One region of the Stenotrophomonas sp. YJH_SMC_119 genome, then DNA from elsewhere that is predicted to be linked to it. Evidence: predicted binding sites of a transcription regulator. Region 1 holds the regulator's gene; the other holds the start of a gene.
What was found. Region 1 encodes HrcA, which represses chaperone genes, less so after heat shock. Its sites were predicted from a motif close to TTNGCACTCNNNNNNNNNGAGTGCNAA; they were not measured.

Region 1 (5,420 bases):
CCTTGATCTCGACCTTCTGTTCCTTGTTGGTCTTCTTGTCCTTGGCCGACACGTGCAGGATGCCGTTGGCGTCGATGTCGAAGGACACTTCCACCTGCGGCAGGCCACGCGGGGCCGGCTCGATGCCGGACAGGTCGAACTTGGCCAGCGACTTGTTGAAGCGGGCCTGTTCGCGCTCACCCTGCAGCACGTGCACGGTCACGGCCGACTGGTTGTCCTCGGCGGTGGAGAACACCTGCGAGGCCTTGGTCGGGATGGTGGTGTTCTTCTCGATGATCTTGGTGAACACGCCGCCCATGGTCTCGATGCCCAGCGACAGCGGGGTCACGTCCAGCAGCAGCACGTCCTTGACGTCGCCGCCCAGCACGCCGCCCTGGATCGCAGCACCCAGTGCCACGGCTTCGTCCGGGTTGACGTCCTTGCGCGGTTCCTTGCCGAAGAACTCGGTCACCGCCTGCTGCACCTTCGGCATGCGGGTCTGGCCGCCGACCAGGATCACTTCGCTGATGTCGCTCGAACGCAGGCCGGCATCGTTCAGGGCGACGCGGCACGGCTCGATCGACTTCTTGATCAGGTCGTCCACCAGGGCTTCCAGCTTGGCGCGGGTCAGCTTGATGTTCAGGTGCTTCGGACCCGACGCGTCAGCGGTGACGTACGGCAGGTTCACTTCGGTCTGCTGGGCGCTGGACAGCTCGATCTTGGCGCGCTCGGCAGCATCCTTCAGGCGCTGCAGGGCCAGCGGATCCTTGCGCAGGTCGATGCCCTGGTCCTTGTTGAACTCTTCAACCAGGTACTCGATGACGCGGTTGTCGAAGTCTTCGCCACCCAGGAAGGTGTCGCCGTTGGTGGCCAGCACTTCGAACTGCTTTTCACCGTCGACGTTGGCGATCTCGATCACCGAGACGTCGAAGGTGCCGCCGCCCAGGTCGTACACCACGATCTTGCGATCCTTGTTGTCGCCCTTGTCCAGGCCATAGGCCAGCGCGGCCGCGGTCGGCTCGTTGATGATGCGCTTGACGTCCAGGCCGGCGATGCGGCCGGCGTCCTTGGTTGCCTGGCGCTGGCTGTCGTTGAAGTAGGCCGGCACGGTGATGACCGCTTCGGTGACCTTCTCACCGAGGAAGTCCTCGGCGGTCTTCTTCATCTTTTCCAGCACCTTGGCCGAGATTTCCTGCGGGGCCATCTTCTTGCCGTCGCTGGTGGCCACCCAGGCGTCGCCATTGTCATGGGCCAGGATGCTGTACGGGACGTGCGCGATGTCCTTCTGCACTTCGGCGTCGGTGAACTTGCGGCCGATCAGGCGCTTCACCGCGTAGAAGGTGTTCTTCGGGTTGGTCACGGCCTGGCGCTTGGCCGAGGCGCCGACCAGGACTTCGCCGTCCTTGGTGTAGGCGACGATCGACGGGGTGGTGCGATCGCCTTCCGAATTCTCGATGACGCGGGCCTTGCCGCCGTCCATGATCGCCACGCACGAGTTGGTGGTGCCGAGGTCGATACCAATGATCTTGCCCATGGGGGAGACTCCTGAGGATGCTTGTTGGTGTCAGTCCGGCCGTTCGGCCGGTGGATGAATACGATGTGGGGGAGGCTCGTGGAACATTCAAGCCGTCTCCCGAACGCTGTGTTCAGCGCCTGGAAAACCTTGCCAGGCATGGCCTGGCACAACCGGGACCGGGCAAAGCCCGGCCTGGTCCATCAATCGGCGGCCACCACCACCAGCGCCGGCCGCAGCAGGCGCTCGTTGAGCAGGTAGCCCTTCTGGAACACGGTCACCACGCTGCCCGGGGCGGCGCCCGGCGTCGGCACCTGGCTGATGGCCTGGTGGTGTTCCGGGTTGAACGGCTGGCCGATCGGGTCCAGCAGGACCAGTCCGTTGTCGGCGGCCACCTTCAGCAGCTGCTTGTAGGTCAGCTCCAGGCCTTCGCGCAGCGGGTGCGGTTCGTCGCCGGCGGCCTTCAGGCCGGCATCCAGGCTGTCGAACACGGGGAGCAGATCGCCCAGCAGCTTCTCGTTGGCGAACTTGCGGGCCTGTTCGATGTCACGGGCAACGCGCTTGCGCTGGTTCTCCAGGTCGGCGCGCTCACGCAGGGCATCGGCCTTGACCTGTTCGATTTCGGCGCGCAGGCGCTCGACTTCGTCGTTGACGCCGGCGGTGGCGGCCGCATCGGCGGCACTCTGCTGGGATTCGATATCTGGCTGTTCGTGGTTCATGTCTGGGTCCCTGGCGGTCAATCTCCGCCTCCACCCACCCTAGTGTGGGCGGGATGCTGCGTTTCAAGCGTCGGATGTTCCCGGCGGGCGGCCGGCTGGCGAAAACGCCGCGCCCAGCACATCGGCGGTAGCCTGGACCAGCGGGATCACGCGGTCGTAGGCCATCCGCTTGGGGCCGATCACCCCCAGCACGCCCAGCACCTGACCATTGGCCGTGTAAGGGGCAGTGACCAGCGAGACGCCCTGCAGCGGCATCATCCCGGTCTCCTCGCCGATGAAGATGCGCACGCCGGGCGCCTGGATGGTCCGCTCCAGCAGCTGCAGGATCTCGCGCTTGCTGGAGAACAGCTCGAACAGCTCGCGCAGGCGCTCCAGGTCGGACAGGTCCTGCACCCCCATCAGGCGGGTCTGGCCGGCCACCAGCATGTCGTCGGCCGCCGGCTGCAGGGCCTGCTCGGCCAGCTCGATGCTGTGCGCCAGCAGCTGTTCCAGCTCGGAGCGGGCATCGCGCAGTTCCAGCAGCAGTCGGGTGCGGATCTCGGCCATCGGCAGGCCGGCGAAATGGGCATTGAGGTAGTTCGCGACCTGCTCCAGCTGGCCCGGCGCGAACTCCTGCCGGGTCTCGATGACGCGGTTCTGCACCTCGTTGTCGGCAAACACCAGGATCGCCAGCACCCGGCGCCCGTCCAGCGCCACGAAGTCGATCTGGCGGAAGGCGAACTGCTCGCGTCGCGGCGCGCTGACCACGCCGACGAAGTGGCTCATCGCCGACAACAGCTCCGAGGCGCTGCCGAGCAGGGCCTGGGTGCTGCCGCCGCCAGCCAGTTCCTGGCGCAACCGGGCCAGCTCGCCTTCGCCCGGCGGCTGCATCTGCAGCAGGCTGTCGACGAAGACCCGGTAGCCATGTGCGGTCGGGACGCGCCCGGCGGAGGTGTGCGGCGAGGCCAGCAGCCCCAGGTCTTCCAGGTCACCCAGGATGTTGCGGATGGTGGCCGGACTGACCTCCAGCCCGGCCACGCGCGCCAGCGTCTGCGAGCCGACCGGCTCGCCGTCCTGGATGTAACGCGCGATCAGCGTGCGCAGCAGATGGCGCGCACGCGGGGCAAGCTGGTCGGGAGAACCGTGCATGGAATCAACCTGTGAGACACGGACACTAGATAATGGCGGCGCATCACCTTGGCAAGTCATTGGACCTCCCTCGCCCGCGTGCTAGCGTTGCGCGGCTGCTGATACCCCCTTACCCATGCTCAGACATCTTTCGATCAAGGATTTCGCCGTCGTCCGCGCCACCGAACTGGAGTTCGGGCCAGGCATGACCGTGGTTTCAGGCGAGACCGGCGCCGGCAAGTCGCTGATGGTCGACGCGCTGGGCTTCCTGTCCGGCCTGCGCGCCGACAGCGGCGTGGTCCGCCACGGCGCCGCGCGCGCCGAGCTTTCGGCCGAGTTTGCGCTGGAGCAGCTGCAGGCTGCACGCCAGTGGCTGGCCGACAACGAGCTGGACGACGAGGAGCAGTGCCAGCTGCGCCGGGTCATCCGCGCCGATGGCGGTTCGCGGGCCTGGATCAACGGCCGCCCGGTGACCCTGGCGCAACTGGGCGACCTGGCCTCGCTGCTGGTGGAGATCCACGGACAGCACGAACAGCAGGCCCTGCTGACACGCCCGTCGCAGCTGGCCCTGCTCGACGCCTATGCGCGCAACGAGAACGAACGCCGCCAGGTGCGACGCGCCGCCGCGGCCTGGCAGGCATTGGTCGATGAATCGCTGGCGCTGTCGCAACAGGGCGACGTCAGTGACCGGATCGGCTTCCTGGAGCATCAGCTGCGCGAGCTGGACCGTGAAGACCTGGAGCCGGAGTCGATTGCCGCACTCGGCGCCAGCCACCGCCGCCAGGCCCATGCCAGCGCCCTGCTGAGCGCCTGCCAGGCCGCCAGCAACCAGCTCAACGGCGACGACGGAAACTCCGCGCTGGACCTGCTGCAGCAGGTGCGCCACGAGCTGTCGCGCCTGATCGAGCACGACCCGCGCCTGGGCGAGGTGGATGGCCTGATCGAGAACGCTTCGATCCAGCTGCACGAAGCCCTGTCGCTGCTGGATCGGGTGCATGACGACCTCGACGCCGACCCGGAACAGTTCGAGGAGAACGAGCGCCGCCTCGGCCGTCTGCACGACCTGGCCCGCAAGCACCGCGTGCCGATGGACGAGCTGGGTGCGCAGCGCGAGCGCATGCACGCCGAAGTGGAACAGCTGCGCGGCGCCGACGAACGCCTGCAGCGCCTGGCCGGCGAGATCGACAAGGCCGCCGCCGCCTGGCGCGCACAGGCCGAAGTGCTGACCGCCAGCCGTCGCAGCGCTGCTGCCGAGCTGTCGGCCACCACCACTGGCATCATCGCCGAGCTGGGCATGGGCGGCGGCCAGTTCCTGATCGAGCTGGAACCGCAGGACGCCGGCAAGCCCGACCCGCAGGGCGCCGAGCGCGTGGAATTCCTGGTCGCAGCCAATGCCGGCCAGCCGCCGCGCGCCCTGCGCAAGGTGGCCTCCGGCGGCGAACTGTCACGCATCTCGCTGGCCATCGAAGTGGCCGCGCTGGACCTGGATGCCGTACCGACCATGGTGTTCGACGAAGTCGACTCCGGCATCGGCGGCGCGGTAGCCGACATCGTCGGCCAGAAGCTGCGCGCGCTCGGCGAGAAGCGCCAGGTGCTGTGCGTGACCCACCTGCCGCAGGTTGCCTCCAAGGGCCATGCCCATTACCGGGTCAGCAAGGCCCCGGTGGAAGGCATGACCCAGAGCGCCGTGGAAAAGCTGGACAGCAAGGCGCGCGAGGAAGAGCTGGCGCGCATGCTCGGCGGCGTGGAAGTGAGCAAGGAAGCGCGCGCCGCCGCGCGCAAGCTGCTGCAGGCCTGAGGCCGGCAGAGCAGAGCGTGGGCCCGGCTTCCGCACGGTAGTGCCGGCCGCTGGCCGGCAACCGATGCGAGGGGTCGAAGATCGCGAGGTTGCCGGCCGGCGCCCGGCACTACCCCCGTGGCTGCGTCAGGTCGACGTTCTCCACCAGGAAATCAAGAAACGCGCGCACCCGCAGCGGCAGGTAGCCGCCCTGCCCCAGGAACACCGCGTGCACCTCTTCCAGGTCACCGGGGTTGGCCTCTTCCAGCACCGGCAGCAGGCGCCCGGCGGCAATATCCTGCTGCACCTGGAATGCTGCCAGCCG
Region 2 (5,420 bases), on a different contig from region 1:
TGACCTCCCTTCAACGCGCCTGCTCGAAGAACATCAGGTAGACCAGCCGCCCATTCTCCGGCCGGTCGCCGAAGGCCGGGCCGGCGGTATGCCAGAACCACGGGCGCAGCAGCACCAGACGGTTGAAGCGCATCGGGATGCGCATGGTCATTTCCCACTGGCTGTCGTCGACGCTGTCGCGCTCGATGATGTCCCGATGCATGTCGCCGCCGTTGGCGTAGCCCAGCGCAGCCAGCTCGTGGGCGTTCAGCGCCATGCGCTCGGTGTTGGTGCGGCGATGGCGGAAGAACTCGGTACCCCCTTCGCAGTGCTCCGGGGCGCTGAGGTAGAGGATGCCGGACCAGTGCGAATGGTCGGTGTGCACCTTGGCGCGACCCACATCGCTGGCCAGGGTCAGCCGGAACTTGCCGTGCGACTGCAACGGATTGACCGGCCGCAGCGGCTCGTTGACCAACCGCGACGCGGCCTCGGACAGGCCGTCCAGCTCCAGCCGTTCGAGCGAATTACGCCCGGGGAATGCCCCCTCCTGCGCCGGGTAGGTCAGGCCCAGGCCGGCCTGGCGCAGGCCGTGTGCATCGGCTGGAGAAAGGAAGTCGTCGACGACGATGAACGAGGTAGGCATGGTCTGCGAGCGTAGCGACGCGGCGCCATGGCGGCAACCGGGCAACAAAAAAACCCCGCCTCGCGGCGGGGTTTTTCCTTGCATCGGGGAGACGCGCCGGCCAGGGCCGGCAACGTCCGACGCGGGCGTGGACCTTAGAAGTCCATGCCGCCCATGCCACCCATGCCGCCCATGCCACCGGCGCCGCCCATGGCCGGCTCGTCCTTCTTCGGAGCTTCGGCAACCATGGCTTCGGTGGTGATCATCAGGCCAGCGATCGAGGCCGCGTTCTGCAGCGCCGAACGGGTCACCTTGGTCGGGTCCAGGATGCCGAACTGCAGCATGTCGCCGAACTCGCCGGTGGCGGCGTTGTAGCCGAAGCTGCCGGTGCCTTCCTTGACCTTGTTGATGATGACCGACGGCTCGTCACCGGCGTTGGCAACGATCTCGCGCAGCGGGGCTTCCATCGCACGCAGGGCGATCTGGATGCCGTGGTTCTGGTCTTCGTTGGCGCCCTTCAGGCCGGCCAGCGCGGTGATCGCGCGGACCAGGGCAACGCCGCCGCCCGGAACCACGCCTTCTTCAACGGCCGCACGGGTGGCGTGCAGGGCGTCGTCGACGCGATCCTTCTTTTCCTTCATTTCGATTTCGGTCGAGGCGCCGACCTTGATCACGGCAACACCGCCGGCCAGCTTGGCCACGCGTTCCTGCAGCTTCTCGCGGTCGTAATCCGAGGAGGTGTCCTGGATCTGGGTCTTGATCTGCGCCACGCGTGCATCAACGTTGGCCTTGTCGCCGACGCCGTCGATGATGGTGGTGTTCTCCTTGGAGACCTGCACCTTCTTGGCGCGGCCCAGGTCCTTGATGGTGGCCTTCTCCAGCGACAGGCCGACTTCTTCGGAGATCACGGTGCCGCCGGTCAGCACGGCCATGTCTTCCAGCATCGCCTTGCGACGGTCGCCGAAGCCCGGAGCCTTGACGGCCACGACCTTGACGATGCCACGGATGGTGTTGACGACCAGGGTGGCCAGCGCTTCGCCTTCAACTTCCTCGGCCACGATCAGCAGCGGCTTGCCGGCCTTGGCGACGCCTTCCAGCACCGGCAGCAGGTCACGGACGTTGGAGATCTTCTTGTCGTGCAGCAGGATGAACGGGTCATCCAGGTCAGCGGTCTGCGACTGCTGGTTGTTGATGAAGTACGGCGACAGGTAGCCGCGGTCGAACTGCATGCCCTTGACCACGTCCAGCTCGTTGTCCAGGCCCGAGCCTTCTTCAACGGTGATGACGCCTTCCTTGCCGACTTCCTTCATCGCGTCAGCGATGATCTGGCCGATCGACTCGTCCGAGTTGGCCGAGATGGTACCGACCTGGGCGATCGCCTTGTCGTCGGCGGTCGGCTTGGAGATGTTCTTCAGCTCGGCGACGGCGGCCGAAACGGCCTTGTCGATACCGCGCTTGAGGTCCATCGGGTTCATGCCGGCGGCAACGGCCTTGGCGCCTTCGCGGATCAGGGCCTGGGCCAGCACGGTGGCGGTGGTGGTGCCGTCGCCGGCATCGTCGTTGGTGCGCGAAGCAACTTCCTTCACCATCTGCGCGCCCATGTTCTCGAACTTGTCAGCCAGTTCGATTTCCTTGGCGACGGAGACGCCGTCCTTGGTGATGGTCGGGGCGCCGAAGCTCTTTTCCAGCACGACGTTGCGGCCCTTCGGGCCCAGGGTGGCCTTGACGGCATTGGCGAGAACGTTGACGCCGCGCACCATGCGCGAACGGGCGTCTTCACCGAAACGAATATCCTTGGCAGCCATTGCATTTACCTCATTGGTAGCGCCGGACGATGCCCGGCGGCTGGGAGTTTGGGATCAGGTTGAAACAGGTCGCGCCGAGGCTCAGCCGATGACGGCGAGCACGTCGTCTTCGCGCAGGACCTTGTATTCGACGCCTTCGCTCTTGTACGAGCTGCCGGCGTACTGGCCATAGATGACCTTGTCGCCGACCTTCAGCGACGGCGCGCGCACGTTGCCGTTGTCCAGCGGCTTGCCCGGGCCGACGGCCACGACCTCACCCTTGGTGGACTTTTCCTTGGCCGAGTCGGGGATGACGATGCCACCGGCGGAGATTTCGTCGGCTTCGATCGGCTTGACCACAACGCGGTCGTGCAGCGGCTTGATGCTCATAGGAGACCTCTTAAGTGATTGATTGGTCTAAAAAAGTCCGGCGATGTTAGCACTCACCCCAGGCGAGTGCCAGAACCGCACGTGAAGAAACCCGACAACGTCGGGAGCAGGGCAGAGATGGAGCCCCGCCGCCCCCTTTCAAGGGCGGAATGAAAAAAATTTTTCCACCCGCGCGCCTCGGCCAAGGCGTCGGTCCTGGACAATTTCGGTGACAAGCGTCGCACTGTCAGATATCTGACGTTCATTTACGACAAAGTGTCACTGGATCGGCCTTAGGCTCGGTCAGGCATTCCCAATCACAAGGAGTAGTCGATGCGATTGCTGTCCCCGCTTGCCGCCGCCTGCCTGCTGGCACTGGCCGCGGCGCCGGCCCAGGCCGAGGTCTTCATCAACGAACTGCACTACGACGACAGCACCGCCGCCGGTGACGTCGGCGAAGCCATCGAAGTGGTCGCTACCGCAGGTGAAGACCTGTCCGGCTACCGCCTCTACCTCTACAACGGCAGCAATCCTTCGGCCGCCACGGTCTACGCCAACAACCCGGTCCCGGCCGGCACCGCCGCCGGTTGCGGCAGCGCCAGCATCGCCGTGGTCAACTACCCGACCAACGGCATCCAGAACGGCCCGAACGACGGCGTCGCCCTGGTCGACGCCAGCGGCAAGGTGGTCCAGTTCCTCAGCTACGAGGGCGCCATCACCGCCTCCGGTGGCCCTGCCGCCGGCATGACCAGCCAGAACATTCCGGTGGCCGAGACCAACAGCACGGCTCCCGGCACCTCGCTGCAGCTGACCGGCAGCGGCAGCCAGTACGCCCACTTCACCTGGGCCGAGTCGGCCAGGCAGACCTTCGGCAGCTGCAACAACGGCCAGACCTTCAGTGGCGGCGGCACCCCGGGCCCGAACACGCCGCCGTCGGTGTCCACCACCACCCCGGCGCAGGGCAGCAGCACCTTCCCGGCCGCCGCCGATCTGGAAGTGGTGTTCAGCGAGACGGTGAACTTGGCCAGCGGCGCGTTCGCGCTGAGCTGCGGTACCTCCGGCAGCGTGCCGCTGACCTTCCCGGCCAGCGGACGCAGCGTGAAGCTGTCCACCAACACCGCGCTGGTGGCCGGTGAAGCCTGCCGCTTCGACATCCGCGCCGCGCGCATCACCGACCTGCAGGGCGCACACCCGGCGGCCGACAGCCGCATCGCCTTCACCGTGGCCAGCACCGGCGGCAATCCGGACCCGGGCAACCCGGGTGTGCCGGCCGGCTACTACTCCAAGGTCAACACCAGCAGCCCGAGCCAGCTGCGCTGCTCGCTGCACGCGACAATCAAGGGCCACACCGCCTACCCGTACAGCGGCTCGGGCACCAGTACCTGGACCATCCTGGAGATCGCCGACGAGGACCCGAACAACCCGAACCGCATCCTCGACGCGTATCGCAACCGCAGCTACGCCAAGGTGACCGATCGCGCCGGCAGCGGCAGTGGCCTGAAGTACAACCGCGAGCACACCTGGCCGAACTCGCTGGGTTTTGCCACCACTACGGGTGACAAGGGCCTGCCGTACGCGCCGTATACCGACACCCACATGCTGTACCTGACCGATGCACAGTGGAACGCCGACCGTGGCAACAAGCCGTTCGGCAAGTGCGACGCCAGCTGCGGCGAGCGCGCCACCGAGGCCAACAACGGCCAGGGTGGCGGCAGTGGTGGCTATCCGGGCAACTCCAACTGGGTGCGCACGCCGGACGGCAACACCGGCACGTTCGAGGTGTGGGGCAAGCGCAAGGGCGACATGGCGCGTGCGGTGATGTACATGGCGATCCGCTACGAGGGCGGCAAGGATGCAGCCACTGGCCAGTCCGAGCCGGACCTGGAGCTGACCGACGACCGCAGCAGGATCGTCAAGACCAGCAGCTCGCCGGCCTACATGGGCCTGCTGTCGACGCTGATCGACTGGCACCTGTCCGACCCGCCGGATGATGCCGAGCGTGCGCGCAATGACGTGATCTACAGCTTCCAGGGCAACCGCAACCCGTTCATCGACCACCCCGAGTGGGCGACCCCTGGCCTGTTCACCTCGGCCAAGCCGGCCACCTGCCAGCTGGCCAACTGACCGCGCAACGCAGCGGTCCACGGCCGCCGCCGGGTCCTGACCCGGCGGCGGCCCTATACTCGACGGCCATGTCGACCGTCGATCCCGTCCTACTGCTGTTGACCACCTGCCCGGACCGGCCCAGTGCCGAGCGCATCGCGCACGCGCTGGTTGGCGAGCGCCTGGCCGCGTGCGTGACCCGCCTCGATGGCGCGCAGTCGACCTACCGCTGGCAGGGCGAGGTGACCACCGACGCCGAGCTGCAGCTGCTGGTGAAGACCACCGCGAGTCGCGTCAATGACGCAATCGCCCGGATCGTCGAACTGCATCCGTATGAACTCCCGGAGTGCATCGCGGTCGAAACCCGGGCCGGCCTGCCGGCGTATCTGGACTGGATCCGGGCACAGACCCGGGAGGACACTGATTGAAGACTCTGTTTGCGCGTGGCGCCGCCCTGTGCGCCCTGATGTGGCTCTCGCTGCCCGCCTTCGCCCTGGATGAGAAGGATCTGCTGCCGGTGGACCAGGCGTTCGCGCTGACCGCCAGTGCCCCCGAACGGGGCC

Region 2: AC5P6S_RS12800 (co-chaperone GroES) is a predicted target of HrcA. The motif match lies at 2,822-2,848, and genes of this name have one in related genera.

What each region holds. Positions count from the first base shown of each region.
Region 1 covers NZ_JCAFRP010000004.1:121,520-126,939, reverse strand. Annotated here, with positions in the region: gene dnaK (molecular chaperone DnaK) at 1-1,513, opposite strand, end outside; gene grpE (nucleotide exchange factor GrpE) at 1,696-2,211, opposite strand; gene hrcA (heat-inducible transcriptional repressor HrcA) at 2,275-3,339, opposite strand; gene recN (DNA repair protein RecN) at 3,455-5,116, shown strand; gene AC5P6S_RS08165 (LysR family transcriptional regulator) at 5,226-5,420, opposite strand, start outside.
Region 2 covers NZ_JCAFRP010000007.1:149,468-154,887, reverse strand. Annotated here, with positions in the region: gene AC5P6S_RS12810 (DUF6445 family protein) at 11-622, opposite strand; gene groL (chaperonin GroEL) at 757-2,406, opposite strand; gene AC5P6S_RS12800 (co-chaperone GroES) at 2,488-2,775, opposite strand; gene AC5P6S_RS12795 (endonuclease) at 3,088-4,878, shown strand; gene cutA (divalent-cation tolerance protein CutA) at 4,947-5,285, shown strand; gene AC5P6S_RS12785 (protein-disulfide reductase DsbD family protein) at 5,282-5,420, shown strand, end outside.